3 regions of the Bacillus sp. 3255 genome follow, and region 2 is predicted to be linked to each of the others. Evidence: riboswitches for the same ligand, from Rfam matches in the RefSeq annotation. Region 2 holds a riboswitch; each other region holds the start of a gene.
The links. A riboswitch is a leader RNA that binds a small molecule or an ion and turns the genes downstream of it on or off. The one in region 2 is predicted to bind cyclic di-AMP.
Positions count from the first base shown of each region.

Region 1: it holds a riboswitch for cyclic di-AMP, as region 2 does, so the genes downstream of both, J2X61_RS16920 (CAP domain-containing protein) here and J2X61_RS14115 (APC family permease) in region 2, are expected to answer to the same signal.
Region 3: it holds a riboswitch for cyclic di-AMP, as region 2 does, so the genes downstream of both, J2X61_RS34155 (resuscitation-promoting factor) here and J2X61_RS14115 (APC family permease) in region 2, are expected to answer to the same signal.

Region 1 covers NZ_JAVDUS010000010.1:178,862-189,459, reverse strand. The annotation lists gene J2X61_RS16955 (helix-turn-helix domain-containing protein) at 1-1,003, shown strand, start outside; gene J2X61_RS16950 (ABC transporter permease) at 1,315-2,172, shown strand; gene J2X61_RS16945 (carbohydrate ABC transporter permease) at 2,191-3,069, shown strand; gene J2X61_RS16940 (extracellular solute-binding protein) at 3,148-4,680, shown strand; gene J2X61_RS16935 (hypothetical protein) at 4,812-5,123, shown strand; gene J2X61_RS16930 (ATP-dependent DNA ligase) at 5,195-6,043, shown strand; gene J2X61_RS16925 (alpha/beta-type small acid-soluble spore protein) at 6,108-6,332, opposite strand; cyclic di-AMP (ydaO/yuaA leader) riboswitch at 6,529-6,663, shown strand; gene J2X61_RS16920 (CAP domain-containing protein) at 6,671-7,324, shown strand; gene J2X61_RS16915 (GerAB/ArcD/ProY family transporter) at 7,372-8,457, opposite strand; gene J2X61_RS16910 (Ger(x)C family spore germination protein) at 8,700-9,893, opposite strand; gene J2X61_RS16905 (GerAB/ArcD/ProY family transporter) at 9,890-10,598, opposite strand, start outside.
Region 2 covers NZ_JAVDUS010000008.1:100,379-110,976, reverse strand. The annotation lists gene J2X61_RS14120 (NAD(P)/FAD-dependent oxidoreductase) at 91-1,323, shown strand; cyclic di-AMP (ydaO/yuaA leader) riboswitch at 1,511-1,670, shown strand; gene J2X61_RS14115 (APC family permease) at 1,769-3,604, shown strand; gene J2X61_RS14110 (YqkE family protein) at 3,661-3,921, shown strand; gene J2X61_RS14105 (hypothetical protein) at 3,966-4,181, opposite strand; gene J2X61_RS14100 (hypothetical protein) at 4,362-5,774, shown strand; gene J2X61_RS14095 (NUDIX hydrolase) at 5,969-6,535, shown strand; gene J2X61_RS14090 (DUF1284 domain-containing protein) at 6,574-6,969, shown strand; gene J2X61_RS14085 (hypothetical protein) at 7,343-7,648, shown strand; gene J2X61_RS14080 (SOS response-associated peptidase) at 8,148-8,795, opposite strand; gene J2X61_RS14075 (response regulator) at 8,889-9,251, opposite strand; gene J2X61_RS14070 (GGDEF domain-containing protein) at 9,400-10,503, opposite strand.
Region 3 covers NZ_JAVDUS010000032.1:8,896-19,493, reverse strand. The annotation lists gene ispE (4-(cytidine 5'-diphospho)-2-C-methyl-D-erythritol kinase) at 1-774, opposite strand, end outside; partial or broken gene J2X61_RS34180 (small, acid-soluble spore protein, alpha/beta type) at 1,100-1,270, opposite strand; gene veg (biofilm formation stimulator Veg) at 1,388-1,663, opposite strand; gene yabG (sporulation peptidase YabG) at 1,917-2,795, opposite strand; gene rsmA (16S rRNA (adenine(1518)-N(6)/adenine(1519)-N(6))-dimethyltransferase RsmA) at 2,852-3,760, opposite strand; gene rnmV (ribonuclease M5) at 3,779-4,324, opposite strand; gene J2X61_RS34155 (resuscitation-promoting factor) at 4,488-5,579, opposite strand; cyclic di-AMP (ydaO/yuaA leader) riboswitch at 5,917-6,110, opposite strand; gene J2X61_RS34150 (ABC transporter ATP-binding protein) at 6,393-7,136, shown strand; gene J2X61_RS34145 (ABC transporter permease) at 7,133-8,365, shown strand; gene J2X61_RS34140 (TatD family hydrolase) at 8,351-9,118, opposite strand; gene J2X61_RS34135 (HD domain-containing protein) at 9,174-10,451, opposite strand.

The DNA of each region.
Region 1 (10,598 bases), on a different contig from region 2:
TCTCCTACTATTCGCCATTAACAATATGGCTGCGGAATTGATCCCAATGCCGAAGCGCATCCATGCCATGCCGATCGGCAATTACCAAGCGATCCTAGTGGGCAGCGATACGGAGGACCGCATGGACCTGCTCGGCGAGTGGAGCGCACTGGCCATGTCGGTGCAAAGCGCAGCGGACGAGTATCTCGGCCTCAAGGTCAGCATTGGCATCTCCCGGCCCTATGACCACTTGTTCGGGACGGCCGGAGCCTTCCTTGAAGCCAAGGAAGCGCTGCAGTACCGCATTCGACTAGGGGAGAAAGCGATTCTTCATCTCGACGATCTGAAGCCGAAGCAGGCGCCCAGTCATTATTATCCGCACCATCTGGTGTCGGAATTGACGCAGGCGATCGCTTTTCTGGATAAAGACAAGGCGGGCGAACTGCTTCAGCAGTTTATTATGGAGGTGCTGCGCGTAGAGACCGATCCGAACGTGTACCGGATGTCCTTCGCCATGCTGCTGACGGACCTCCTCCGGGTCTTGTACGATGCCGGAGAGGTGCTGTCGCACGATCAGCGCAACGCCTATGAACAGATGCTCCGGCTGAAGACTCCGCAGGAGATCGAAGCCTGGTTCAAGGTGCAAATGATCGATCCGATGATGGAGCTGACCCGCAAGCGGCACGAAACGTCGGGCAAAAGCATCTCACGCTCGGTCATGGATCTCATTCACGCCCACTACGACAGCGAGTTGACGCTGGAGCAGTGCGCGCTGCAATTAAATTACAGCACACACTACATCCGCCGGATGTTCCGCAAAGAAACCGGCATGAATTTCAGCGATTACTTATCCGGTTACCGGCATGACATGGCCAAGAGCTGGCTCAGCGGGACCGAGATGAAAATTACCGAAATCGCCGAAAGGCTGCAGTACACGAATGCCCAGAATTTCATCCGTCAATTTCGCAAGCTCGAAGGCATGACGCCCGGCCAGTACAGGGAGCAGATTCGCAAATCGAGTTGACGATTTATTCAAGAGCCACCCATACGGGTGGCTTTTTGGCGTCGTTCAATGATTATTCCGAGGGCCGCTGATGATTATACAGATGATGATGCAGCTTGAAATAGCGGGTTTCACCAGGTATTCAAGCAGATGGAGCGCTGCTGATTATTGCAAGCAATTTGCCGCCTCGATATGCTAACGCTGTCACATCAAACGAGGAGGACGAGGCGAAGGTGGAACTGACTTCCAAACCGTTACAAGCGGATACGGGTGCCAAAAGCAAGGCTCGCCGGAGGCTGGGCCGTTTGCTGAAAAACAAATGGCTGTACGCGATGGCGCTACCCGGCATGCTCTATTTCATTATTTTTCGTTATTTGCCCATGTGGGGGCTGTTGATTTCCTTTCAAGACTACCAGCCGGCTTTAGGGATGCTGCACAGCAAGTGGGTGGGACTGAAACATTTCGAGAGATTCTTTTTTGACGCGTCGTTCGGTATGCTGTTCAAAAATACGATTATCCTCGCCGTGTACAATCTCGTCTTTTTCTTCCCGCTGCCGATTATTCTGGCGCTCCTTCTTAACGAAGTGCGCAGGGAAGTGTTCAAGCGCAGCATCCAGACGATTGTGTACATTCCCCATTTCGTATCTTGGGTGGTCGTCGTCGGGATCTCTTACATTTTCTTTACGACTGAAGGCGGGATTGTCAACGATCTGCTGGTCTCATTGGGTCTGCCGAAAGTGGAGTTTCTGATCTCCAGCGAGTGGTTCCGGACGATGATCGTTTCGCAAGTGGTATGGAAGGAAACGGGCTGGGGGACGATTATTTTCCTTGCGGCGCTGGCCGGCGTGGATCCGCAGCTGTATGAGGCGGCCCGAATCGACGGGGCCAACCGGTTCCGCCAATTATGGCATATTACGCTTCCGGCGATTCGCAGTGTCATTGTCATTCTGTTCATTCTGCGGCTCGGATCGTTCCTGGATACGGGTTTCGAACAAATCTTCCTGATGCTGAACGCCATGAACCGCGAGGTAGGCGAAGTATTCGATACGTACGTTTACAATGTCGGCATTCAGCAAGGCCAATTCAGTTATAGTACGGCCGTCGGATTGTTCAAGTCGATCGTCGGTCTGGTGCTGGTGGTCGGCGCCAACCGGTTGGCCAAAAAATTCGGCGAAAGCGGCCTGTATTAAAGAAGGGATTGGTGATCCATGATCAACAGAAGTTTGGGCAGCCGTATGTTTGACGGCTTCAATTACACATTTCTCAGTATATTCGCCCTTGTCACACTACTGCCGTTCATTTACATTATTTCGGTTTCTTTTGCAGAGCCGGAGGAAGTGCTGAGGCGCGGATTCATCCTGTTCCCGACGACGTTCTCGCTGGAAGGGTACCGTTATATTTTCTCGACGCAAACCATTGTCAACAGCTTATTCGTCACGATCGGCATTACGGTGGCCGGAACCTTCATTAACTTATTGTTCACGTCGCTGCTCGCCTATCCGCTATCACGGGCGGATTTTGCCGGGCGCAAGCTGTTCATGATGATGATCGTCTTCACGATGCTGTTTCACGGCGGCATTCTGCCGACGTTCCTCGTCGTCAAAGCGTTGGGCATGCTGAACAGCTATTGGTCGCTGCTCATACCGAATGCGATCAGCGCGTTCAATCTCATCGTGGTCGTGAGCTTTTTCCGCGAGCTGCCGGAAGGGCTGGAAGAGGCAGCCAAAATCGACGGCTGCAGCGATGTCGGACTGCTTTTCCGGATCGTGCTGCCGCTCTCGGCGCCGGTGCTGGCCACCTTTGCCCTGTTTTATGCCGTGGGGCATTGGAACACCTTTTTCAACGCGATCATGTATATCAACGATTCGAAAATGTGGCCGATTCAAGTGTGGCTGAGGCAGATCGTCATTTTATCCCAAGGCGGGATCGGAGACTCCACCCAGTTCGACCAGAACTACATCGCTCCGCCGTCAACCATCATCAAGATGGCCGTTATCGTCATCTCGACGGTACCTATTCTGATCGTGTACCCGTTCCTGCAAAAGCATTTCGCGAAAGGCGTTCTGCTCGGATCGGTGAAAGGGTAACAGCCGGTAACAGGCCCGAAAACTATTGTGATCGGGCAGCATTCATATAGAATAAGACTATGGGGAGGCATTGCCACAATGAAGAAACATGCGGGAATGAGAAAAACGGGACTGGCTGCAATGGGAGTTATGGTAGGCGCAGCTGCGCTGCTTGCCGGCTGCGGGAACGAAACGAATCCGGCTGCGGGAGGAAGCGCAGGTTCAAGCAGTGCGCCGGCTGCCAGCCAGGAGCCTTTGAAGCTGAGCGTCATGACGCTCATGTATGCAGAGCCGCCTAAAGCGGACAGCGAAGTTCAGAAGCAGATCGAAGCTTATACGAACACGAAATTGGACATTTCCTGGGTACCGAACTCCTCCTACAAGGAAAAAGTCAATGTCACCATCGCATCAGGCGAGCTTCCTAAGGCGCTGCTCGTGCAGAACAACAAGGATTCCAACATTTTGAGCGCGGTTCGTGCCGGCGTATTCTGGGAAATCGGCCCTTATCTAAAGGATTACCCGAACTTGTCCAAAATGAATCCGGCGGTGTTCGACAACATTAAGGTCGATGGCAAAATATACGGCTTGTTCCGGGCGCGCGATCTGTCCACCTACGGCATCCTGTTCCGCAGCGACTGGCTGAAAAACGTCGGCTTAAGCGCACCGAAGACGCTAGATGATTTGTATAACGTTCTAAAAGCGTTTACGCTTAACGATCCGGACAAGAACGGCAAGGCCGATACAGTAGGCTTGACGGAGGAGAAAACGATGGACGGCTTCGGCGTCGTGGCTTCCATCTTGGGCGCACCGAACTCATGGGAAGTGAAGGACGGCAAGTTAAGTCCGGATTTCCTTACACCTGAATATTTCGAAGCGATGAAATTCTATAAGAAGCTGTATGATGAGAAGCTGATCAAGCAGGATTTCCCTGTTCTGAACAATCAGCAGAAGAAAGATGATATCAACCAAGGCAAAGCTGGCGCCGTTATTTCAAATATGATTGATGGAGCGGGCTACCAAGCCACGCTTGCCAAATCGTTCCCGGGCGCGGATATCGACGTCGTCTCCCGGATCCAAGGGCCCAAAGGCGAAAGGTTGCCTGGCGGGGTAGGTTACAACAGCGTGTTCATGTTCCCCAAATCCAGCGTGAAAACAGAAGCGGAACTGAAGCGAATTCTCGGCTTCTACGATAAGCTGTCCGATCAGAAGATGCTGGATTTACTGGGCTGGGGAATTGAAGGGAAACATTACAAGATGGAGGACGGCAAGCCGGTATTTATCGATCAGAAGCTTCAGGATACCGAGGTCGGCTCCAGCTATTTGCAGCTCCAGATTGCCAAGTATACGGCCAAAACGACAGGCAAAGAGACCCCGCTTATGGAGAAGTACGGTAAAATGATCAAAGAAAACGAAGCAATTGCGGTGAACAATCCGACGAATCCGCTCGTTTCCGAAACGCAAACGACCAAAGGCAGCGAGTTGAAGCCGATTATTGACGACGCCCGGACGAAATACATCCTAGGCAAAATCGATGAGGCGGGCTGGAAGCAGGCGATCGAGCAGTGGAGAAAAGCCGGCGGAGACAAAGTGATTGAGGAGTTCAGCGCGCAGTACGCGAAGAATGGGAAATAAATGCAAGAGGCTGTTGCCGGCTATCAGCCGGGGACAGCTTTTTTTCAAAATAGCCCACGATTTTTCTCATTGACACATCGGCCGCTCGTTCTATTTAATAGAAGCATACATAATAGAATTGAGGCTGATCCGTGAATCGCAAACCAACGCTCTGGACACTAATTGCAACGCAAATTTTCTATCTTTTATTTATCCTGGTATGGATGTTTATTGCCGGTATGTCGGTTATGATGTTCGATAGCCCTGATGCGGCAAGCAAGGCCACAACCTGGCTCATCTTCGCAGCCATCTTATTGTACCCTGCGGGCGTGCTGACAGCGCTCATTGCCGGGTGGCTCATGTTCTCCCGCCGGAGATACAGAGCCGCACTTCTTTGGAACTGTATTCCCCTCATCTGGATTTTGCCGCTGGGCGGTTTTTTTGCCTACGCCAACCTGAGCTAAGCTTGTTTCCTTCAAGTACCTATAGGCAGGAGAACGGCCATGCAGTATCATCTTACATAGGGTGATCTCACATGTTCATTGCTCCTATGCTTCTGCAAGACGCCAAAGATAACAGACCTTATAACAGTAAACATCATATAGCTGAAGTGAAATTAGACGGCCTTAGATGTATTGTTTCTCATATGGATAAACTCTATGTATATACGCAAGACGGTCAATCGGTTACGCACAAATTTCCGGAACTGTTCGACTGTCCGCTGCCGGAAGGAACGATTCTTGACGGAGAATTGATCATGATGGATGATCAAGGCAGGCCTGATTTCGAGGCGATGTCCGCGAGATTTTTGTCTCCGACGGACCGAACGCCCGTTATTTTTGTCGCCTTTGATATTTTGCGGCATAAGGGCATTGACATTACAGGCTTGCCTTTGCTTAAGCGCAAAGAACTGCTCGATCAAGCGTTTGTCGAGAATGGCCATTATCGTAAGATCAAGATTCATGAAGGTAAAGCGGTCGATTATTTCGAAACAATCCGAGAGCGGGGGCTTGAAGGCATCGTTCTGAAGTCCAAGAAGGATCATTTCAAATACGAGAGCAACAAACGCTCCAGACAGTGGCAGAAGGTCATCAATTGGACGTATGCGGATGTCTATATTTCCGGTTACCGCAAGCACAATTTTGCCCTGTTGGCATCGATCGACTCGGCGAATGGCGCCAAGCTTCCGGCCGGCGTCATTGAGACAGGACTTACCCCTCTGCAGCAGAATCTGTTTGACGGAGTCAGGCAGCGTCTGGTTTTGAAAGAAGACCAACATTTTGTCTACATGGAACCTCTCCTCATGGCAAGAATCAAGACACGGAACTGGACCAAGAACGGCAAGCTGCGATCTCCTGTTTTCATGGAATTTGTCAGGGCATAAACAAAAAAGACTGGAACACCAAGGAGGAAGTGGTGGTACAGTCTTTTTGTTTATTAGGCGGAGTTTAGCGTCTGAATGCCGCCCCGCTTAGTTGTTGTTCGGCGATTTGCACAAGTCTTCTTGTAATGTGTCCGCCGATCGCGCCGGTATCGCGCGTTGCCATGAACCCGTAATATCCGTCTTGCGGAATCTGAATACCGAGCTCTTGCGCGACCTCGTATTTCATTTGGTCAAGAGCTGCTCTTGCTTGCTGGACAACTAAGGAATTGCTGTTTCTGTTGCTAGCCATGGGGTTCACTCCTTTATTTGGTGTACGAGTAGTTTGTGGAAGTTTTGGTTATTTATGCATGCGTATTGAAAAAAAATACTTGTTCAAAAACGTGACAATAGAGTTTGAATGCGTTTGCAATCTACTGGTGGAAAATTTTGTGCCATGTTTTCGCGATATCCGCGTGTTACAATCGGAAAGATCCGTTATGGATCTAAAACCTAGAAGGCCGAAGCTTCTCCGGAAGCACGGGGGACCCAATCTTTGGGGTGAAGCCGCAGAACAGCGGCCGGGTGATTCCTCTTTGACCCGAATCCGACAGCTAACCTCGCAGGCCGTAAGAAGGAGAGAATAGCAGCATGAAACGTTATACCAAATTCATCGTAACAAGCGCATTGACCCTGAGCGTTCTGATGGGAGGAACTGCGGCGATGGCCGCGACGGCTACGCATACGGTGGCGGACAACGATACGATGTGGCTTATTTCCAAGAAATATGGCGTCAGCCTCACATCGCTTATTCAGGCTAATCCGCAAGTGGCGAATCCGAATGTCATCTGGTCCGGCATGAAGCTGAACATTCCCGGAGCTGCTCAGGCAGGAGGCTCTCAAACGCAAACACCAGCGGAGACGGCGCCCGCACAATCTGCTTTCGCCAGCCAGGTTGTCACACTAGTGAACAAGGAACGGGCCAAAGCAGGTCTTGGAGCTTTGACGAGCGACACCGTGCTGACCGGCATGGCGCTGGACAAAGCAAAGGATATGTACAATAACGGTTACTTCGATCATACTTCACCGACATACGGTTCCCCATTCGATATGATGAGCTCTTATGGCATTCGTTATTCTTATGCAGGCGAGAATATTGCCAAAGGACAGCAAACGCCTGAAGCTGTGATGACCGCATGGATGAACAGCACAGGACATCGCCAAAACATTTTAAGCCCTAATTTCAATAAAATCGGCGTCGCTTATTACAACGGTGTATGGGTGCAGGAATTCATCCAAAACTAATCGAAACGAACAGCCCTTGGACTCTCCCGGCGAGAGAACCAAGGGCTTTATTTATGCCGATTTTGCCGCCAATGGGCTAGTCCCCACATCAGCAATGGCAGGCTGACCGAATAGAGCGGGAAAAAGAACGGGATGGCAATTTTCTGCGGGAAGATGACCGAGCTTTCGATGAAGTCCCGCGGGATCACGGCGATAAGGACCGCGGCCGGAGCGACTACCCCCATCAGGCGTCGCCACTTTTGAACGCCGAGGCCTAGGGCGGTGCCGTAGGTGCAGATGAAGAAATACAGGGACACTTTGGTGAACACGCTCATAATCCAGATCGCAACCACGAAGGAGTCCAGGTTTTGAAAGAAATCGTAATAGCTGATATAGTGTACCAGATTGAAATAAGGATACGTCTGGCCGGAGGCGGTACGCTCACCGAAAACGGATACGATCAGGAACGTTGAAATGCTCGTAACCAGTCCCGTTATCGCTACGCCGAGCAGAGCGGGTCTTACGCCTGACGTCGGTTTGGACACGAAGGCCAGCAGAATTAACAGCATCATGCAGTCGCCCAGGAAGGTCGAGGTCGGCAGCGCCCCTTGAAGAATTACCTTCACACCGGTGTCGGCATAGATGGGGAGGATGTTGTCGAGATGAATGTTTTTCATACTCAGCAGGACCGGGATCGCAATGCCTAGCAGCGTAATGGGCCCCAGCATCTCGCAGCATCGGGCAAGCGCCTCTATGCCGGAGTAAGTTACATAAACGGCTACGAGCAGCATGCCGAGGATGGGAACGAGGATAGGCGTTCTGGGCAAAATGGTTGCGACAATGAACTCCGCATATTGCCGTAGGATAACCGCAAGCACACTGTACCAGTAAATAAAATACAGCCAAGCAACCCCCTGCCCAAGATAACGGCCAAATATGCTCTTGGCGTAGGACATAAGCGTCTGCCCAGGGAACACCAGGCTCACGCGGGTGCAGACATAAGCGATTCCGACCCCGATGCCGGTTGCGCAAAGCGTTGAAATCCACGCATCCTGCTTGGCCATTCGTATAGACGGGTTAATGGTCAGCAGGACTGTCATGCCGATTTGCATGGTCATCATCATCCAGAATAGTTGTTTCCCGCTGATTCGCATGTCCATATAAGCTCCTTAATGTTCCAGAAGTTGGCCTAGCGGGTGAAAGAGGTAGTTGACAAGTTGACTCGGGCCGGGCAACCTGGGATTTATCACCAGTGATATAGCGAGAATCCAGCACAAGGCTAGAATCGAGAGGTAGGCCGCCCGTTCTTTCTTAGGTGCGTGTCTCAGCCGGTAAAACCATTGGATTACCGTAATGAGCAAGCTCACGAGCATGAATGCCGGAATATCCTTAGGCGTCATTTCGATGTTTCCTCTCCTTCATCTAACTTTCTTACGCTTGATAACCCTGGACGCAGCATGTTGGCGTCGGAATGAACGGTGACTTCGACTTGCGGGAAAATGTCATCCCAACGTTTTTTGTTTTCCCGCCATTCCTTCGGATAAGCACGGTGAAACTCTCCGGAGAAATCCAAAATGTCCGTCTTCATCTCCTGCTGCAATTTCCGTAATGCAAGTCCGACGCGGTTCTCAATATCTCGGTTCATAGCGGCTTCTACGGCTTTGACGGCTGCGGGGTTGGTGACCAAGTCCAGTTTCGTCGTGTTCTGTATGGCGTCGTCTTCCGTATGAATCCAGACGTTCATTTGCCATTTGCCATTCTCGATGAGGGGCTCCAGCTTTGTTTTGCTTTTGAGCAGCCGCAGAGAAACAGTCCCGCTCACGCCTTCCGGTGTCACGGTGATGACCGCGGTTTTCATTTCATTCCGCAGCCATAATAGACCGCGCGTTGTAACGTCATCGATGCTGCCGACCATTTTATCGTCCTTAAACACGGCGGAAGCATTCACGAAGCTTTCCGATCGATCCGGATTGCTAGGCGACTTCGGGGAGAGGATTTCGAGGAGCGGCAACGCTGCTGAACCGGATTGATTCGCCAGCATTTGCGCCAAATCGGCCATCGTGACACTAAGAATAATTTTACTTTTGCCGATCTCCCTCATGACTTCGGACGTATTCCGCTCAAGCCTCGTATTCATTTCAAGAATCTGCCGCGCATTTCCCTTACACACATAGACATAAGCACGCTCTCTCGGCTGCGGGGCTCTCATCAAATAATCGATATCATCACGAATGCCGCCGCGCGCCAGGGCTTCGCCGAAAATAATAATCTCCGTATGTCCCCAGAAAATTTTACGAGGCAGCTTCTCCTGCAGCTTGGACAGGGCGTCGGCAATATTCACGCCGACCGCCGATCGAACGAAGGAGGTTTGGCTGCCGCCTCCTTTGCTGCTGATTTCCATCCCGCCCCCGGCATTTGAGCTGCGCGGGACGAAAATCTGAATCGTGACTTCGATGAGTTTATCGTCGTAATTATCAATAGCCGCTCCGGTGACGAGCGCTAGATCGTTAACCTCTGTACGGTCCCAGCAGCCTGTCGCTACCACCGAGAAGAGGCAGGATAGAACGGCAAGCTTCCCCAAGCGGATCATCCTTGCCGCCCCCTTCTGAAGCTGGCGGCAAGCAGCAGAGCGCACGGGATACCGAGCTGCGTGAGCATGCCCAGGAACGGGATGGTTGTTCCAAGCGTACGCTTGAGCTCTTCGAAATTTGGCGACACCCAGAAGCTGAAAAGGATGATAAGGATACCTACCGGAACGATGAGCGCCTTATAATCGGGCAGCCCCAGCCACTGGGCCGTACCGAGGACGGTGGCATAGTAGATTAACGAAATTTTGACGAACATGCCGATAATCCAGATGGCCATCAACAGCGATTCCGCATGCTCCATGAAGTCGGCGATGGAAATGTACCGAACCGCCACGAGGAACGCGTAGTTAAATTGAACGGTAAGCGGACCGAATAAGAGCAGTATCGTCAGATTAATCACTAGCAGTGTGAACATCACGGATCCTACACTAATGAAGCACCAAGTCAGTATATGTTCCTTACGGTTGATCAAAGGGAAGAGAAAGGTCAAGATATAAAACTGTGTAAACCAAGAGGCTGGGACCAACGAGCCGACCAGCAGCGGAAGCGGGCCGTTTCCCATAATGGGAAACATCTCTTTCGGATGAAGATCGGGAATGAGCAGAACGACCATGAAGAAAATGATGAGCACAGCCGCAGGGACCAGAATCTGCGAGCTTCTGGCCAGCACCTCGATTCCTTCATACAAGACATAGGCGCATACCGCG
Region 2 (10,598 bases):
CATCCAACACAGGTCGGCAGGTTTGGTCCATCGTTTCATCAGCCTATCTATTCATAGAGCAAAGAAGAGTTAATCGGAGGAGTGAATGGTATGAACAAGAAACCGAAGGTCGTGATCCTGGGGGCAGGCTACGGCGGACTAGTGACGGCGATCCGACTGCAGAAGCAGATCAAGGCGGACGAAGCTGACGTTACCCTGGTGAACAAGCACGATTATCATTACATGACGACCCATCTGCATATGCCGGCTGCCGGGACCGATCATCACGAGAATGCGCGTGTGGCGATCAAGGATTTGATCGATGAACGGAAAATTCAGTTCGTGAAAGGGACGGTTCAAGAGATTAAGCTGGAGGAGAAGGAAATTGTTCTCCCCGACCATGTCCTGTCTTACGACTATCTGGTGATAGGTTTGGGAAGTGAGACGGAAACCTTCGGGATTCCGGGGCTGCGCGAGCACGCCATGTCGATTAACAGCATTAACAGCGTGCGATTCATTCGCCAGCATATTCAATACATGTTTGCGAAGTACAAACTGGACTCCAAGCATAAGGAATATTTGACCTTCGTTGTGGGGGGGGCCGGTTTCACGGGGACGGAATTCGTCGGAGAGTTGGCCGACCGCATTCCCGTGCTTTGCCAGACGTTCGATGTCGATCCTTCGCTTGTGAGAATCATGAATGTGGAAGCTTCGCCTACCGCGCTGCCGCCGGGACTTCCGAACGATCTGGTGGAATACGGCATGGAAGTCATGCGGCGCAAAGGGGTTCAGTATAGATTGTCAACGGCGATCAAAGCATGCGAACCGGACGGCGTCCTGCTCGGAGACGGCGAATTCATCCGTGCCGGAACAGTAATCTGGTCGGGTGGGGTCCGTGGAAACTCCTTGCTCCAGGCGGCTGGTTTTCACGTGCAGCGCGGCCGGGTGAAGGTAGACGACTATTTGCGCTCCATTCAGTATCCGGAGGTGTTCATTACGGGAGACTGCTCGATTGTGATGAGTCCGGAAGGGACGCCCTACCCGGCGAACGCCCAAATCGCGGTCCAACAAGGCTGCAACACGGCCAAAAATATAATCAACAGCTTGCGTGGAAAGCCCTTGCGTCATTTTGCTTATGATTACAAAGGAACTGTCGCTTCATTGGGCCGCGGCGATGCGGTCGGGATTCTGAAGGTGAAGAAAGTGAAGGGCAAATTCGCCGCGTTCCTCAAAAAGTTGATCGATGCCCGCTATCTGTTCCTGATTGGCGGACTCCCGCTTGTGTGGAAGAAAATGATATTCAAGCAAAAACAAGCGACGCGTAAGCATCATGTTAGAAATTAATTAGGTCCTTAAACCTAAAAATATACGTACGCCGACGATACGCCTGAAAATCAAAGAAAATGAAAGATAAGATTAATTGTAAGCGAATTATCAAATGAATGAGAGGATGGAGTCGACCTTTTTAGGTTTATTCCATCCTTTACTATGTCTCGATAAGAGAGTAGTATCAACAACGTACAATATACAGTTGAATATTTCGCTTAATTCTCTAACCGGAGAAGCGGGGGAACCACAGGTTTCAACGGGGTGAATAAGGTGCGCGTCATCTGGCATGGCGTAACTTTTAGGGCAGTTTTCTCGCAGCCCGAACCCGGCAGCTAACCTCGTAAGCGATCGTGAGAAAGGAGAACATGTGATCCCAAACACAAGGTCTATCCTTGTGTTTTTTTGCGTCCAAAAACAGACATTGAAGTTGAAATCAGGTTATTTGGGGGAATTTCGCAGCATGACAAGTGATTCATTGAAGAAGATTATGTTCGGTAAACCGCTGAAGTCCGATGAGCTGGAATCCGAAAAAATGCAGGTGTGGAAGGCGCTGCCGATCCTCTCGTCCGATGCCCTGTCGTCCGTGGCCTACGGTACGGAGCAAATTTTGCTCGAGCTGGCGACGGTCGGGGTCGCAGCATTTGCCTTCTCCCTGCCGATCGCGATCTCGATTATCGCCTTAATTATGCTGCTTGTACTCAGCTATCGCCAAGTGATTGAAGCCTACCCGATGGGTGGCGGGGCTTACATGGTGGCGAAGGAGAATCTGGGCATGATGTGGGGCAGGCTCACAGGCGTTTCCTTGCTGATCGATTATACGTTGACGGTTGCCGTTTCGATCTCGGCAGGCGTGCAGGCGATTACGTCGGCCTTTCCGTCTACGGTGCCCTATATCGTCCCGATCGCGCTGGCTCTCGTCTGGCTGATGGTGTGGCTGAACTTGCGCGGGACGTCCGAGTCGGGGACGGTATTCGCGATACCGACGTACTTTTTTATTTTGTGTATTTTGCTGCTTATCGGCAAAGGGATTTTCGATATGATGACGGGTTCGTTGAATACGCATCCGATCCAAATCGTCCCCAGCTCCATGACGAGTTCATTAACGTTGTTCGTTATTCTCAAAGCGTTCTCCTCCGGCTGCTCCGCGGTCACGGGGATTGAGGCGATTTCCGATGCGGTGCCGCATTTCCGGACGCCTTCCGTGAAAAACGCCAAGAAAACGATGGCTTCGCTCGGTACGCTGCTGGCTGTCATATTCGGCGGTGTCACCTTGCTGAGCTTGGGTTATGGGATCGCACCCGACCCGCACGGCCACACATCGGTTTTATCGATGGTGACGGAGCAGGCATTCGGCAGAGGGGCGATGTATTATGCAACGCAGATCGGCACGATGCTGATTCTGGTGCTGGCAGCAAACACGAGCTTCAACGGCTTTCCGATACTGGCGTCCATCATGGCGCAGGACAAAAACTTCCCGCGCATGTTCTCTTACCGGGGAGACCGGCTGTCGTTTCATTATGGGATTGTTACATTAGGCGTTTTGGCAAGCATTTTGCTTATTATATTCAAAGGAAAAACCGATGCACTTATTCCTCTTTATGCGATTGGCGTATTCTTGTCGTTCACGCTGGCCCAGAGCGGTCTGGTCCGCAAATGGTTCAGAGAGCGTCCGGCCGGCTGGCTGGGTAAATTCGCCATCAACGGCTTGGGTGGGCTCGTCTCGTTCGCCGTCTTGATCGTGTTCTGCATAACCAAATTCAGCGAAGGCGCGTGGATTGTCATTCTTGTGACGCCGCTGCTGCTATGGGGCATTACCAAGATCAGCAACCATTACGATGTCGTGGCCAAAGAGCTGCGTATCGACATCACACAGGAGCGCGTATGTACGAAGGAATCATTGATCATCGTGCCTGTCGCGGGCATTCACCGCGTGGTTGCGCAGTCTCTGAATTATGCCAAATCGTTGTCACCGAACGTGATTGCCTTCTACGTGGCGTTCTCGGATGAGGAAGAGGAAGCGATGCAGGAGAAATGGGACAAATGGGACCCCGGCGTCCGGCTCGTTGTGTTCAAGTCGCGCTACCGCACCATTTTGAAGCCGCTGGCTGAGTTCATTGAACGGATTGACACGCACGTATCGGAAAAGCAATCGATCATGGTCATCCTGCCGCAATTCATGCCCAAGAAGTGGTGGCATCGCCTGCTTCACAACCAGTCCGCCGCACGGATCCGCTCCAAGCTGCAAGCTGACAAAGATATCGTCGTCGCGACGGTGCCCTATCATTTGCATGAGTAGAGGTGTACAATAAAAGGGATTGCTGATGCAGAATTAGGAACAGAGGTGAACCTTTTATGGCGAAAAAGAAATGGTCGTCCGGCGCATCCGAGACCGGCGTGCAAGATAAACCAGCGACACTCAAAGATTTGCTGAGCCCTGATGTCGTAGCGGGTCTGAAAGCTCAAGCCGACAAGATGAAAGCGGAGGAGCAGGCGCGCAAAGATGCGGCCAGAGCGGAAGCGGAAGCCGCGCGGAAGGCGGAAGAGAAGCGGTTGGAGAACGACTTCGGCCATTTGCTCGAGAAGAGCAATCTGGATTGGAGAAAGCACAAATGAGGAAGCACGAGATGTGCTTCCTTTTTTGATTGCGCAGGCAAAGGCTACCGTTTCTTCATCTCAAAAAACTCGCATTCATCGCGGTCATAATAGGCCAAATCGGCGACACGAGTCTGCAATACAACGGTCTTATCGCTAAAACGCAGGACGACTGCATTCGAGTCTACGATATGATCGTCTTTGAACACGCGGACGACGGCCCCTCTCTCCACAGCCTCCTGAAAATCGGTATCCGTCACCAAACGTTGATTTCTAGCCATCCTGGCATGCTCCCTCCCTGATTCAATGGATCCTTCCATTGTACCACAAGGTGCATCTAATCTCCGAAATCCACGAACGCCTAGACTCCGCCCGGCATACAATGTAGCACCAAAGAGTCATTCTCAGGAAGCAGGACTGACTCCCAAACGCTGCGTGGGCAGAGAGGATGCGTGATCCCGATGGACATTCAATTATTGCCGATTCATTGGGTGTATTTAGTATTTATTGGTTTTATTCTAACCCTTCTTATCAGGCGCAGAGACACCACGATGATTTGTGTGGTCGGTATTTTTGCGCTCGGTTTGTTGGCGACAGAGACATTAAGCGGTTCGGTTTCAGGGGTGTTCAACAGCTTTATCTATGCCACCAAAGAGTTGATGGGAACAATCATGATTATTTCCATTATCGTGGCGATGAGCCGGGTGCTCATTCGCACAGGCATTAACGAAACGATGGTCGCGCCGTTGACCCGTTTTCTGCGGACGCCGGCACTAGCGTTCTGGGGAATCGGGATCATCATGATGATCACCTCCTGGTTCTTCTGGCCGTCTCCGGGCGTTGCGCTCATCGGTGCGGTGCTGCTGCCTGTTGCGGTGCGCGTCGGATTGCCTGCCCTAGGGGCGGCGATGGCGATGAACTTGTTCGGTCACGGGATTGCCCTTTCCGGCGATTACATTATTCAAGGAGCTCCTAAGCTGACGGCGGATGCGGCGGGGCTGCCGGTAACCTCCGTCATGGAAGCCTCCGTGCCGCTTGTGATCGTCATGGGTCTAGTTACGACCGTAACCGCTTTCTGGATGATGCGCCGGGATATGAGAAACGGCACCTGGCGCGATGGCTTGGTGGCTAGCGGAACAGGAGACGGCGGTTCGCTGCTGTCTTCCGACCAAGATGCCAAAGCCAGTCTGTCGCCGAAATTGCGCCGGATACTCGCGGTCCTCATTCCCGTGCTTTTCGCATTGGACGTCATCGCGATGTTCGTGTTGAATTTGCAAGGGGGAGACGCGACAGCGCTGGTGGGCGGTACCGCCGTGTTCATCCTTATCGGGGTGACACTGCTCGCCCATCGGGGCCATGGGCTGGAGCAAACGACGTCTTACCTCATCGAAGGCTTCGTTTTCGGCTTTAAAGTATTCGGCCCCGTGATCCCGATCGCCGCCTTCTTCTATCTCGGCGACTCCGCGTTCACGGAGCTTTATGGCAAAATCCTGCCGGAAGGCTCGCACGGCATCGTGAACGACCTCGGCGTCGCGCTTGCCGGCGTCGTACCGCTCAACGGCGCGATCGGCGCCGTTACGCTCACCGTCGTCGGCGCGATTACCGGCCTCGACGGCTCCGGCTTCTCCGGCATCTCCCTCGCGGGCTCGATCGCGCAGCTCTTCGCAACGGCGATCGGTTCCGGCGCTGCGGTGCTGACCGCGCTCGGGCAAGTGGCCGCCATCTGGGTCGGCGGCGGCACCTTGATCCCGTGGGCGCTCATTCCGGCAGCGGCGATTTGCGGTGTCAGCCCCTTCGAGCTGGCGAGACGGAATTTGCTGCCCGTGCTCATCGGTCTTGCGGTGACAACGGTTGTGGCGATGTTTTTGGTCTGAATTAGCGCCTCTGGGGGCTTCGCTGCCGAAGCCCTTCAGAGGCTTTTATTCGTGAGAGAATGCAAGACAAGTGCAGGAACCATCGTCTCCAAGCTTCCCCAAGAGCGGAGAACGCACGGGATCGGGCTTGCCTATCGTCCATCAGTAGCAGTAAGCTTGACTTACAATATGCGAAGTTGGGGATGAGACGACGAATGGAAGCTAAGTTTTGTATGAACTGCGGTTCACCGATGGAAGTTCGCGATGTGGATGGTACGATGAGAAGAGCCTGCACGGCTTGCACGTTTGTCCACTGGGGCAACTATAGTATTGGCGTGGGTGCGCTTGTGACCAGGGACGAGAAAATTTTGCTCGTACGCAGAGCGCAAGAGCCGGGTAAAGGCCGGTGGACGAATCCCGGCGGATATATCGAGCAGCATGAGCTGATCCAGGACACCATTGAGCGTGAAGTGCTGGAGGAGAGCGGAGTTACGGCCAAAGTCTCGCGGTTGGTGGCGGTGCGTGATTTGCCTCGAAGCATTCATAATGTATACATCGCATTCGAAATGGATTATGTCGGCGGCGAGCCAGTGCCTGACGGGGTAGAGGTGGATGCGGCCGGCTTCTATAGCTTGAAAGAGATGGAGGAGCTGCCGGTGGCCGATTTTACGAAGTGGCTTATCGATGTGGCGCTGCACGCCAAGTCGACGGGCCTAGTTGAAGATAAGGAGCCCATTGTTTCGATGGACGGTTACGGCTTGTACCGTGTTCCCAAAGTATGAAGCAGCCGATCGGCCTGCGGGGGCATCATTTGCTGTGTTTGTTAGGGTATCGCGGGATGGGATATTCCAAAGAGTTTTGCGAGAATATGACCGGCGTCTACGAGACGCTGCGGGCTCACCCGGAGACAGTCATCCGCGTCGTGCTCGGACCTGACGACCTGTGCGCCGCTTTCCCCGCCGATCAGGTCGCGCATTGCGAGAACAGGACGGTCTATGACCGCGATGCGGAAATCGTTGCCAAGCTTGGCTTGCAGGCTGGCATGGAGCTGAGCTGGTCCGCCGTCTGCGGGAAGGTGGCGGCGCAGGTGACGCCGGGGGATATCGGCCACCTGTGTGCTACATGCCGCTGGGAGCCCTACGGCGTATGCGCCGATGGGGTGCGCATCATCCGGGAGGGCGGCGAGCTGCCGGCTGTGAAGCGGGCTGGGGAGTAGTGCAGCCGGGAGGGGGACCGGCGGGCGGCGCGGGTAGGCGGAGCAGGGCAGGCAACCGGGAGTGGTGCCGGTAAGCTGAGCTGGGCAAGTAACCGGGAGTGGTGCCGGTGGGAGGAGCTGGGCAAGTATCCGGGAACGTAGCCGTGTCCTGCGCCCAGAAGCGGCACTGGCAATCGGCGCTGGGTCACCTCGCGCCAGGCTAACGGACACAGCAGCCGCTATTTGCCGATTTTGGGCGGCAATTGGATTCTAACGGACACCAGCGCGGTTATTTGCCCGTTTGGGGCACGATTTTGCCCCGAAAACGGCAAATAAGGTCTCCAGTGTCCGTTAGAAACGGAACACGGCGCAATCCAGGGCAATAGCGTCCGTGGTGTCCGTTAGATTCGCAGGAGCGCGGCGAAGCGCCACCGCAAGGCCGCTGGTCGAAGAGGACGCGCCCGCGCAGCCCGGGGACTCGGGAACGGAGCTCATGTCCTTGTCCACAACGGCACAGACGGTCAGAGCGCGGTGCCTCACGCCCGGCAGCGGCACTGGCAGCGCCGAGTCTCCCTCGCGTCCAGCTAACGGACACAGCAGCCGCTATTTGCCGGTTTTGGGCGGCAATTGGATCCTAACGGACACCAGCGCGGTTATTTGCCCGTTTGGGGCGCGATTTTGCCCCGAAAACGGCAAATAAGGTCTCACGTGTCCGTTAGAATCGGAGCACGGTGCAATCCAGGGCAATAACGTCCGTGGTGTCCGTTAGATTTGCGGGATCGCGACGAAGCGCCATCGCAAGGCCGCTGGTCGAAGAGGCAGCGCCCGCGCAGCCCGGGGATCCGGGAACGTAGCCGTGTCCTTGTCCGGCAGCGGCACTGGCAATCGGCGCCGAGTCACCTCGCGCCAGGCTAACGGACACAGCAGCCGCTAATTGCCGATTTTGGGCGGCAATTGGATTCTAACGGACACCAGCGCGGTTATTTGCCCTTTTGGGGCACGATTTTGCCCCGAAAATGGCAAATAAGGTCTCCCGTGTCCGTTAGAGTCGGAGCACGGCGCAATCCAGGGCAATAGCGTCCGTGGTGTCCGTTAGATTCGCGGGACCACGGCGAAGCGCCATCGCAAGGCCGCCGGCCGGCCAACACCAACAAAAAGAAGATGTCCCACCCGCTAAGCGGTCGGGACATCTTCTTTTTTTAAGCCAAAGCGTGAACGTCCTTGCCCGCGTCCAGCTTCTCCGCAGGGGAAGCGAGCACATTCGCCACCATCAGCAGTTCGTCCGCAGGACGCAGCAAGGAGCGAAGCAAGCGGCTGTCCTCCACGTCCGACTGCAGCCATTTCTCGGCCTGCTGCTGGTCGAGGATGGCGGGCATTTTGCCAAAATGCGGTGAGACCAAGTCATTGGCTTCCGTCATCAGCATCATGCAGGTACGAAGCTCGTCCTCGCCGTTCGGCGCATGCCAGACATCGTACAAGCCGGCGATCCCGAAAGTGCCGCTGCGCATTTTAAACTTGATCCATTGGGTTTCCTTGCCCTCGGTCACCTTGATATAGAAGCCGCTGCAGGGCAGAATGCACCGCTGCTTCCGAATGATACGCTCGAAGGCTGTGTTGGTGAAGATCGAATCACGCTCGCCGCAGACGGCGTCCTTCGCCCAGAAGGGCATCAAGCCCCAGCGGAATTCGTCAAGGAGACGTTCTCCCTTCTTGTTCATCACAACCGCCGAGACGGATTCCGTCGGTTTGACTTCGTAGCGGTTGGCTGTATAGGACAACAGCCTGTCGACTTGGAACTGGTTCATAATTTCATTGACATCGGCAAGAATGGATATCGAATGGCACATATGGTTTCACCTCATTTGATTTTGACTATTATTTGCCTGTTCCGCCAAAATCATGTATGAGGATTACAATTTTTTCCAGCCGTGCCCGATCAGCTATACGACCAGCAGTTTCATCATCGTTTCCTTCATATTGCGCTCCTGAAAAGGTTTGGAGACGAACTCCTTCGCCCCCGCCTGTATCGCTTCGATAATCAACGACCTTTGCTCGAAAGCCGAGCACATCATGATGTTCGCCGAGGGGTCGAACTCTTTAATCTTACGTATAACATCTATTCCGTTCATGTCCGGCATATTGAGATCCATCGTGGTCAAGATCGGAGAATTCATTTGGTATGAAAGAATCGCTTCGGTTCCGCTGCTTGCTTCAACGACGTCGTAACCCATGGTTTGAACGAGTTGGCATAGAATGCTTCGCAGGCTCTTGACCGGATCTGCGACGAGAATTTTAGGTTTCATGGGGTGTCAGATCCTCCAGTTCCTGCATAGGGTTATGTCTCTATATCGGAGGAATATGCCGGTTTCATGAGAGTCGAATTTCTGGTAATTAATTACACGGCATGCTGTGGTGCGCATAATCAAAAAAACCGAAAGCTCACGCTTCCGGCTACAGCTGGTATTGTTCGGATAAATAGGAATGAATGCAGTTTTTACCGTTTCTTTTGGCGATATATAAGCACTCGTCTACCTGCTGGAACCATGCTTTTTTCATCGTATTGCGGTTGTACGGCGCGAGTCCGATGCTCATTGTAAGAGGCTGCTCCGGCATCTCCGGAATTTGCGTATCACGAACGACTTGCATGAATTTCTCGCAGATCGCCAGCACTTCCTCGTGGGGCTTTCCAACGAACAGCACGGCGAACTCTTCGCCACCATAACGGAACGACATATCGTCCGGGCCCAGCATTTCTTTGAGCAGGCTGCCTATCGTTTTGAGTACGACATCTCCGACCCAATGGCCGTAGGTGTCATTGATTTTTTTGAAATTGTCGATATCCATCAAAGCGAGCTCGAGCGGTGTATCGTAGGGCATATGGGAGATAAGATGGTCCGTATGCTCCTGGAATGAACGATGGTTGAATAAATCGGTCAGCGCGTCCACTTTGGATAGACGGTCGATCATCACATTGCGAATGAGCAAATCCTGCTCGCGCCTGACGGAGTCACTCAGTTGGGAGACCAGGGAGAGACCTTTGCGCATGATGCCGAAGCAGACAAGGGATGTTGCTGTCAGGACCGTGACCGACACGATCACTTCGGATGATGTGATGAGATAGCCTTTGAACAACTGGCTGAGCAGCAGGCTTGTTAAGCTGACAAGTCCCAGACTGTAAGCAAAAATAATATATTTCCGCTGGAAATAAGCAGAAGATAAAATAATCGGAATGCTCAGAAGTTCGAAGGAGCTCGCCAGCTCCGGAATACACATAATATAGATACAAACCATGGTCATGGTCCATAGGATCATGATAAAATCACTGTATCTTGGCAGCAGGTAAAGCGCTGCGTAGCCGGCGCCCATCAGGGCAAGCTGCAAGCAGGTCGGGATAACCTGAAATTGAAGGAAGCCGTCGAACCATTGCGCTGGCTTATGATAGATATCGAAGAGAAAACCAATCATCGCCGCAATTTCGTAGACGAGCAGGATCCACCATAACAGATGGATAAGTTTTCGATTCCATCCATGATCGTTCGCCGGAAGTTGTTCCATCAGAAGGAGGCCACTTTCCTTTCGTGCCAGCTAAAATAGTAAATGTGTTGTGCGCTCGTAAGCATGCATGGACACAAGCGCGCGCCTGAAAGGAC
Region 3 (10,598 bases), on a different contig from region 2:
GGAAACAAGTCCGAATACGGTCGGCCCGCTTCCTGACATCAAGACGCCGTCCGCTCCCAAACGCTGCATACATTCCTTGAGGTGTCTCACCTCCGGATACAAGTCCAGCGTCACTTCCTCCAGCACGTTGCCGAGGTTCGCGCAGAGCTGATCGAACTGCTTCTCCCGAATCGCCTTCAAGACGTTCTGCGTCGAAGGATGCCGCTTAATCTGGCGGGCGTTCAGCTTCCCGTAGATCTCGGATGTGGACACATTAATCGGCGGCTTGGCCAACACAACCCAGCACTGCGGCGGCGAGACGACCGGCTCCAGCTTCTCTCCCCGTCCCGTGGCAAGCGCCGTCCCTCCCGTTACACAGAAAGGCACGTCGGAGCCGAGCTCCGCGCCAAGCACCTGCAGCTCTTCCATCGGAATATTCAAATCCCACAGCCGGTTCAAGCCTCTCAGCGTCGCCGCCGCGTCGCTGCTGCCTCCTGCCAGTCCCGCAGCTACGGGGATCTTCTTGTCCAAGTGTATGTAGACGCCTTTCTTGACGTCATAACGGTCCTTGATCAGGCGCGCCGCCTGAAAGGCCAAATTCTTCTCATCTAACGGAATATAGCCCGCCTGACTGGATATAATGATCGTGTCCCGCGACATCTCCTGCATTTCGATCCGGTCAGCCAAGTCAACCATCGTCATAACCATCTCTACTTCATGATAGCCATCGGGTCTTTTATGTAAAACATCTAAGGATAAATTGATTTTAGCCGGTGCTTTTTCAAATATTTTCAACCGAATCACCTTCTTTTGCTCGTTTGCCGTTTCAATATTATAACAAAAGCGCAAAAAAAAAGCTAAAGCATTCGCTTTAGCTGTAGGAAGGGCGCTGATCGGCTGGAGATCCTTGCTGAGGGGCCGTGCCTGCCCCGTGAAAGCCTGTTGGCGCCTGATTCGTCATTGCATTCGGTGAATAACCGCCGTAACCGCCCTGGTTATAGCTCGTCTGAGCATACGGTTGCTGAGCAGGTGCAGGAGCTTGAGCATATGGCTGCGGAGCAGGCGCTTGAGCATACGGCTGCCGATAAGAAGCTTGTGCCGGCGGCGCTGAGGCTGTCTGCTGCTTCACCAGCGTTTCCTGGGCAATCTGTATAGCCCGCTTGACCATATTCCCGGCATCCTTGGTTCGAATGCCCTCCCAGCCTTCACGCTGCACCACCTCGTAGAACCCGAGATCTTTGGCGAGCTCGTTTTTGAAACTCTCGGACATAACACTTCTTCTGCGACTCATACTGCGAACCTCCTTTGGCTTGGTTAGCATAAAGTAACGTTAGTATGCACAAGGGGTCTTCGGTCCATTCAATGCAAAAAACAGACCCTCAGGTCTGCTCATTATAGAAACGGTTGTTTAATGTTGGATATAGGTAATTCGCACCTGGCCGTCGTCATTGCACACCGTCACTTCAACAGATTCGGTAAGAATGTCGGCGTAGCTGTAGGATACTCGTTTAAAGGCGTGTGATTCTTGGTCCAGCTTCACAATAAACACAGAAGGGTAGGTTTCTTCTAAAACACCGGAACGCTCGACTGTCTTTCGACGGCCACCATTCGCTCTCAACATGATCTTCTGCCCGACGTGGGGCTCCAAACTGCGTTTGATTTCCAACAGCGCATTTTTTGCCATTGTCAACTACCACCTCTTTCCTAAGTAATTATAACCCATTCTGACAGGCATGTCAAATGAGGTCAAATATTATATCAGCACCTCAATCCAGTTGTCAACGGCATTTTCGCCTAATTCTCGAATTGCCCATTGTACAGGTTGTCTCCAAAGTTCGCAAATTATTCACACTTTTCCAATAAAAAAAGACACTCCCCCGCCAACTCCGCCAAGGAGCCGGCCATTAGGAAAGTGTCATTATATGAGTAAGCACCGTTCACGTATGCTCTTCGGTATGTTGAATGCCAGGAACCCCCATCCGGTAGCTCCCTCTCGTCTCTACGCCTCCCAGTCCGTCCAGACCCGTTACCGTTAAGTCCATAATGTCCAGCATGGATATGGTGTCCTTCACTGACGTATAAGACAGCTTCGCGGCAATACAGAGCGGATCCAGGGCGTGTATGAGGATACGGGCCGGCGAGCTAGCGAAATTCGCCCCCGCGCGCAGCAGCGCCTCGAAATGCGACTGACAGGCACCGGCCACGATAATCATCGAATCCCGATTGCGTTCATACTGCCGGGCCACATGGACCGCGTTGACGAAGTTCTGCGAGTTCTTATAGCTGGCCAAACCGCTCGGACCGGCCGCTTTGCGATGCTTCAGAATGCCGTCATGCCCGGTAATGACCACAATGTCCGGCTTGATTTGCGGAAGCAGCCGGTGAAGTGCGTCAGCCATTTGGGATTCGGGAATATAATAGCCTTCTGCCGGTACCCGCAGCTCTCCGTAAAGCTGCATGCTTTTGCGCAGATAGGTCGGGTCTCCGTCCAAGTGCAGCACCTTGCCGGGCACTTCGAAATACCCCATGCCAGGCTTCTGGTTATGCGTCACGGAATGATGATTCTTCTCCTGCAGCTGCATCTGGGATACTGCGAGTCTCCGCAGCGATTCTCGGAACTCCGGCGAACTCGACCGGGGATGATCCAGATCCGCCGAATCGGCTGGGTTCCTCAACGTTAAATCCACTAAGGGCGCATCTGCAAGCAATCTATAATCGACACCGCGCAGGATAGCCTTCAGTTGTTCAATGCGTTCAATCTTAAACATGACGTCGCCGCCATAGGATTTACGGGTTACAAAATCTCCTTGCCTCATCGCACCAATCCCCTCCTAGGGTTATCCTATGGCGGGACTGGGCATTTGGTGCGGGTTTATTTGCAGCCGTGCGCGCGCAGCGCCGTCGACAGACGCGCGAACTCTGCCATGCTGAGCGTTTCGCCGCGGCGCGAAGGCTCGATCTCACAGCCGTGCAGCAGCGCTTCCAGCTCGGCCTTGTTGTCTTTGGTAAAGAACCGCGCAGCCAGGTTATTGTACAGCGTTTTGCGCCGCTGCACGAAGGAGGCCTGGACCACGGCGAAGAAGAAGTCCACGTCCGCCACCTCGACCGGCGGCGCTTGGCGCACGCGCAGCCGGATGACGGCGGAATCGACGTTCGGCTGCGGCACGAAGACGGTGCGCGGCACGATCGTGACGAGCTCCGGCTCGCAGTAGAACTGAACGGCAATGCTGAGGCTGCCGTAATCTTTGGTGCCGGGGCGGGCGGCCATGCGATCCGCCACTTCTTTCTGAATCATCACGACAATATTCTCCAGAGGGAGCTTCTCTTCGAGAAGCTTCATGATAATCGGCGTCGTGATGTAGTAGGGCAGATTGGCGACGACACTGACGCCATCCACGCCCGCGAAGTGCTGCCGGAACAGCTCCGGCAGGTCGGTCTTCAAGATGTCGCTATGGACGACGGTGGCATGCGGGTACGGTTCCAGCGTCTCGCCTAGAATAGGCAGCAGACGCTGGTCGATCTCCACGGCCAAGACGCGCCCTGCGAGCTTGGCCAGCTGCTGGGTGAGCGCCCCGATGCCGGGGCCGATCTCCAACGCGCCTTTATTCGGCCCGAGCTCGGCGGCCGAGATGATCTTGCTCAGGATGTTCTGGTCGATCAGGAAGTTCTGACCCAGACTCTTCTTGAGCACGAGATTATGCTTCTTGATAATTTGCTTCGTCTTGCTGGGTGTTGCCACGTCCTCTGCTGTTACATTCACGGGATTGCCGGGTATATTCATCCTATAGACCTCATTTATCTATATATTCGTCGTTTCCAGATGCTCCAGAGCCGCCTCGAATTCCTCACGCGAAATCTGGAACATCGCACATCGTTTATAAAATTGCTTGCCATTGCAGTAGCCGATGCCAAGCGCGTTCCCTACAACGAGCCGGCGTGACGCAGCCTCGGGATGGACGATCAGCCCTGCCTTCACGAGATCCTCCATGGTTAGCTGCGAGACAGCCCCTTCGTACTCCGTCCGAAGGTTCTGCAGCGCCTGCCGGATCGTCTCCGGCGATGCATTCTCCACGCCGATGTCGCCCTTGTACTCCGCCTGCTCCTGCGTGATGAAGGCATGCTTGCAGCCCGGCACCTTGGCGGCGACAATCTTGCGGATCCGCTCGCCGGCGTGATCGGGATCCGTGAAAATAATAACGCCTCTGCGCTGCTGCGCTAGCGCAATGCGTTTCAAGACGGCTTGCCCGATGGCGGAGCCGCCGGTTTCTATCGTATCCGCCTCGACAGCTCGGCGGATCGCGGCCGTGTCATCCTTGCCTTCGACGACAATGACTTCTTTGATCATAAATCGATTCCCTTTCCGTACCCCAGATACGGCCATTGCAAGCCTAATATATATAATATCTTATCTACGCAGAAAAAGAAGAGGGGACCCCTCTTCTTTCGCCCAGACTGCCAGCCTGGCCACGTATATATGACATTCTTCCCGCTATAACAGACGTTTACACTTAGTTTTCAGACGGTTTTTTTGGTCCTACGACATATACGGTGTACCCTTGTTTCGTTCCGAATTTATTGGCATAGTTATGGTCTTCGAAGTATACGTCAATCATTTGGCCTTTCACACCGCTGCCGATATCTTCGGCACGACGGAAGCCCACACCCTCAATGTAAACCCACCATCCGAGCGGGATCACCTTGGGATCAACTGCAATCGTTCTGCCTTCAGTAACCGTAGTTCCTGTGTATGTCTTACCGTACCCAGGAGTTCCTTCCGCTTTGCCTGTCGAATCAACCCCTGCCGAATAGGCGGTCAGCTTCACATTTTTCAGAATTTGCTTATAGCCGAATGTAACACCATTTTTAGAAACTTCATCCACACTTGGAGATGAGGCCGATAGAACAACAACGGGATTTTTCGTGCCGACGGACACGACTTTATTGACGCTTTCTTGCTTCACTTCTTGGCTTACAACGGCTTCCGCAACGAGTACACCGTCTTCATACGTTTTCTCTTTCTTTTTCAGCAGAACGCCCTCTTTGCCTTCTTGAACAACTTGCTCTTTGCCTTTAAGCATCGATGCATCGTTCTTCTTCTCGGTATCGAATGCAATCGCTTCGGTCACTTCCTCCGTCTCTTTCTTTACGCGGACGATCTTGATCTCATCGCCGGCGTTCAGAGCGGCTGTCGGTTCAGGAGTTAATTTATCTTGCTCCCCAAGTGCAATATGTAAACGTTGCAATGCACTTTCGACCGTTCTTGCAGTTGTGTAAACAGTGGTGGTCTTTCCATCAGCAGTCAATTGAATTGGGGAAGCGTGTTCGATGACGAATTTATCTCCGCCCTTGATCGTAGTCGAAGGCTCTGCAGATATTTCATCGTGTTCACCAATCGTTATGGCTTGTTCATCCAGTAGGCGTTGCAGGACCCATTGCTTCGTGTGCACAACGGTTTCTTGTCCATTCACAACCACGGATACGCTCTTGGTAGCCGTACCGTACAACAACACCAAAAACATGAAAGTCATTGCGATTGAGATAAGAGCCAAACTCAAAATCAAACGCAAGTTTTCATGCTTCCATCGCAATGCGAAGGACATGCTGGATGATCGTTTTACATGGGTCTCGCTTAAAGAGATACTGCCCACTTCTTCGGTCCTCCTTCAAAGCCTCGCCGCCAGGTTACAGCATGATTAGATTTGACGCGACTAAGGTTTAAATTTAACTTAACGTGTTCATCACCGCCAGCCCGCTGAATATAGAGCTGCGAATCGGCGATTCACCCCGATTGCCGGTTCATCCTCCTCTGAGTTCCGGTACGCGAATCGTCGTCCGGATCGGATAGGTCCTTACAGGAAATAAAAAGCCAGCAAGAAGAGGACTCTTCTCGCTGGCTTAGTTTGCATAGTTAAATACACAAAATAGCACGCACGACAATCGTTACCTCTCTTACGCTTACGAGGTTAGCTGACGGATTCGGACGTGAGAGTCGCCCTACTCGGATGTCAACTTACGTTTAACACCCAAGATTCACCCCTGTTACACACTCTGTTCGCTTGATCAGCTTATGCGCTAATCCGGCTTACAGTGGTTCCCCCGTTCCCATAATTGGAACTCAGCGAATGGAAAAATGGCAAATTGGTTATTAAGTTATTATGAAAAGTATATTACGCTGTTAATCTCTGGCTGTAAAGGGATTGACACCTATTAAAAAGGGCTAAATCGATTAAAATTCGCTTGTTTGTGAAATAAAACCACTTTTTATCTACCTTTTTCTCACTATAACGTACGAATACTAGGTTTTTTCGTGTTTTCACTACGAAACTAGGCTTAGAAACTAAATTTGTTTATAATGTTCGTGAAAGAAATACGTTCCGAAATACCAATAATTTGCTATTCAGGGAGGCTATGAGATGGGGCCCATTCTAGAAGTAAACGCTTTATATGGGGGATATTTGCCAAATAAACCTGTACTTCATGACCTCACATTTTCGATTCGACAAGGCGAAATGATGGGATTGATCGGATTGAATGGAGCAGGTAAAAGCACAACAATCAAAAATATCCTCGGCCTGCTTCAACCGCAAAAGGGATCGATCAAAATCAACGGCCTGACGCTGGCGGAGAACCCGCTGCCTTATCGCGCAACTTACGCATACGTGCCGGAAAGTCCGGAGCTGTATGAAGAATTGACGATCCGCGAGCACCTCGAGCTCACCGCTAGGGCTTACGGATTAAACGAAGCGGATTACTTGTCGCGCTCGCAGAAGCTTCTGGAGCAATTTCAGATGCAGGACAAGCTGAACGCCTTCGCCAGCCACTTGTCCAAAGGAATGAAACAGAAGGTCATGATCATGAATGCCTTCCTTATCGAGCCTTCCTTGTACATTATCGACGAACCGTTCCTCGGCCTCGATCCTTTGGCGATCCGCTCTTTATTGGAGCTTATGGTGCAGATGAAACGCCGAGGCGCAAGTTTCCTGATTTCGTCACACATTTTGTCTACAATTGAGAAATATTGCGATAACTATGTCGTTCTGCACAAAGGGCATATGGTCGCACAGGGAGATTTAGTCGAATTGCGTCAGCAAACCGGGCTCCAGCAAGCGTCACTGGACGACATCTTCTATAAACTGGTCAAAGGGGAGTCCTTATGAATGCCATGGACCTAGACACCCGCACCCTGTGGCAGCGCAGATTCGAACATTATATGAAGGAATCCATGGGCTATCTGCAGTATGCGGCACGCAGCAATTTTTTCGGCCTGCTGTTATTTCTTGTCATCGTTTCTTCCTATTATTATGCAAAAATATTACAGCGTCTTCCGACAGATTATCCCTATCTTTGGGTCGTCCTCCTGCTGCTTGTCCCCCTGCTGGCATCAAGCCCGATTCGCACGTTGGTCAGGGGCGCCGACCGGATGTTCCTGCTTCCCGCCGAGCATCGAATGGGCCCTTACTTCCGCAGCAGCTTCATGTACAGTCTGGCTCTGCAGGCTTTCTGGACATTCATTGCCTGGGTCGTCCTATGGCCGCTGTACCACCATTGTCTCGGGTCTTCCGAACAGCACTTTCTCGTCATGCTGGTTCTTCTACTATTAATAAAGGTAGCCAATTTATTGGCAAGCTGGCAGGAGAGCCGGTTCACGAGCGAGCGGGCTAGACGGCTTTCGGCAGGCTTTCGCTGGATCGCTACGGCAGGCCTCGTATCCCTGCAATTCCTGGGCAGCGTATTCTGGGCAAGCGCAGCCGCTCTTCTGCTGACGCTCGCTTGGCTGACCGCCGCGCATTACGTCACCAAATTTGTCATCGGCTGGGATTACCTCATTACAAGGGAAAAGCAGCAGCAGGCACGGCTTTACGCCTTCTTCAACTGGTTCGTTGACGTGCCTCAGCTGGGAACGCGAATAACCCGCCGAAGCTGGATCAGCGGGGTGACGAGATTTATTCCTTTTAAACAGGATGCAACCTATCTCTACATATATATGAAAACTTTACTGCGTACCGAGCTGTTCTCCATCGTGCTGCGGGTTTCCTTGCTGGGAGCACTCGCCATCGCCGTCTCGAGCAGCCCTGCGGCGAGAACGCTTATCTTCTTGATCGCCTTACTTGTCTCGATGATCCAGCTGACACCCTTGGAGCGAGCGCACCGCTACACCTTCTGGATGGAGATGTATCCGCTGGACCGCCGGCTGAAAGCAGGCTCTGTGGCCTTCATCATCTGGGCCGTCCTGCTCTTGGAGCTGTGCATCCTCTCGGTGCCTCTGCTCATCCGCTCCACACCGATTTATTACACAGTTCCGCTTCTAGGGCTCGCTCTCATCTCGCTGGGCTGCGGCGTCATCCTTCGGCGCAAATTCGCGAAGAACGCATCACTTGAGTCCTAGCAAACGAATAGCGTTGTTTGTCGTAATTTCTGCAATCTCTTCCAGCGTAAGCCCCCGTATTTCCGCGGCTGTCTCAGCGACCAGTCGAACATAAGCCGATTCATTGCGCTTGCCGCGGAAAGGATGCGGAGTCAGGTACGGGGCATCCGTCTCGATTAACAACCGGTCCAACGGAACCTGAGCCAAGACTTCTTTGGGCTGTTTGGCATTCTTGAACGTTACCGGACCCCCGAAGGAAATATGGAAATTCATGTCGAGACATTGCTTCGCCGTCTCCCAGCTGCCCGAGAAGCAGTGCATAATGCCCCCGACCTCGGACGCTTTCTCCTCCTTCAATATGGTCAGAATATCATGATGGGCGTCCCGGTTATGAATGACGATAGGCATCCGCAGCTTCCGCGCAAGTGCGATCTGCTCCCGGAAGACACGCTGCTGTACGTCCCTCGGCGACTTATCCCAGTGATAGTCCAGCCCGATCTCCCCGATAGCGACCACCTTCTCATGCGCGCATAGCGATTCAATCCATTCCAAATCGCCGGGCATCATATCGATAGCATCCACAGGGTGCCATCCCACTGTCGTATAGATGAAATCATATTTCTCCGCAAGTTCGATGGAACTGGGAATCGTCTCCCGGTTGAATCCGACATTCACCATCCGCGTAACACCGGCATCGCGCGCACGCTGAATGACCTCCTCCTGATCCACTTGAAACTGTTCTGCATTTAGATGTGTATGCGAATCCGTCAGCATGGTAACTGTAACTCTCCCTTATCTCTTATGTATACTTTCATAATTCAGCTATTTCCTAATCCCGCTCGCCGAGCAACTTCCATAAATCCGGGTAATCCCCCGGATTCAAGCGTTCGAGAAACTCCTCCGGATAGTAGACATGATGCTTGCCCATTTGGAAGCCGCTGATCGACTGCACAATCTCCGACCGATGCGTAATTTCCGTCAGCGTCTCCTTATGATCCAGCAACAGAATCGGCAAATTGTCCTCCGTCTCCCCGGGTCTGTACACATCATAGGACTGATTCGTCGGGAAATCAATTTCCATGTAGTAGATCGGATCGAAGCCGACCTCCTCCATCACTTGCTCCATAAGCGGAATAACGCGCTGATTGGACTCATCGAAGGTGCTGTATTTATACAGCTTCCGATCCAAGAACCGCTTGCACATATCGGCCAGTACAAGGTCCTTCTCGCTCATCCAGAACGTCAGCATCGACTGCATCACGGATTCATCCAACAGCAAATAATCGTCCAGCGAAATTTGGTTCTGAATGAGGTGCAGAATCGGGTCGGTCATGAAGCCGAACGTATAATAATCCTCGTATAAATGTTTGGCCCTGGCGAAAATTTTATGCAGCAAAATCTCCGCACTCCGTGTCACCGGATGGAAATAGACTTGCCAATACATTTGATAGCGGGACATCAAATAATCCTCAACGGCATGCATGCCGCTCTCCTTGACCACAATATGCCCCCGGTAAGGGCGAATGACACGAAGAATCCGCTCCAGATCGAACGTACCGTAGTTAACGCCGGTGAAATACGCATCCCTCAGGAGGTAGTCCATCCGATCGGCATCCAACTGAGAGGAGACTAGGGAAACGACGATTTCCTCGCTATAGGATTTGCAGATAACGCCAGCCACCTTTTTCGGAAAATCAGGCGAAACCCGGCTGAGTACCCTGTTGACCTCCGTATCGCCAAGCACGATTTTGCAGGACCAGTCTTCATGCCTCGTACCGAAAGCTTTCTCGATGGAATGGGAGAAGGGGCCATGGCCCAAATCGTGAAGCAGCGCCGCACACAGGCACAACAGCCGTTCTTCCTTCGGCCAGTCTTCATATTGATTGCGCTCGAACTGAGAAATGATTTTGCGCGTAACTTCATATACGCCGAGCGAATGCGAGAACCGGCTATGCTCTGCACCATGGAAAGTTAAATACGAGGTACCCAATTGCCGGATGCGGCGCAGTCGCTGAAACTCCCGCGTATTGATTAAATCCCAGATCGTATCATCCTGTACGTAAATATATTTATGAACCGGATCTTTAAACACTTTCTCTTCTTTCATCTGTCCACAACCTCTCTTCCTTCCATTCTACATACTTTCGACATTTCCATCCAACACTTCGACAAGGTATGTCGTATTTTGTCGAATTAGCAAATTCCAATTTTTCTTAGCCTCGACCTCTGCGTACCCATTGGCCAATTCATCCTT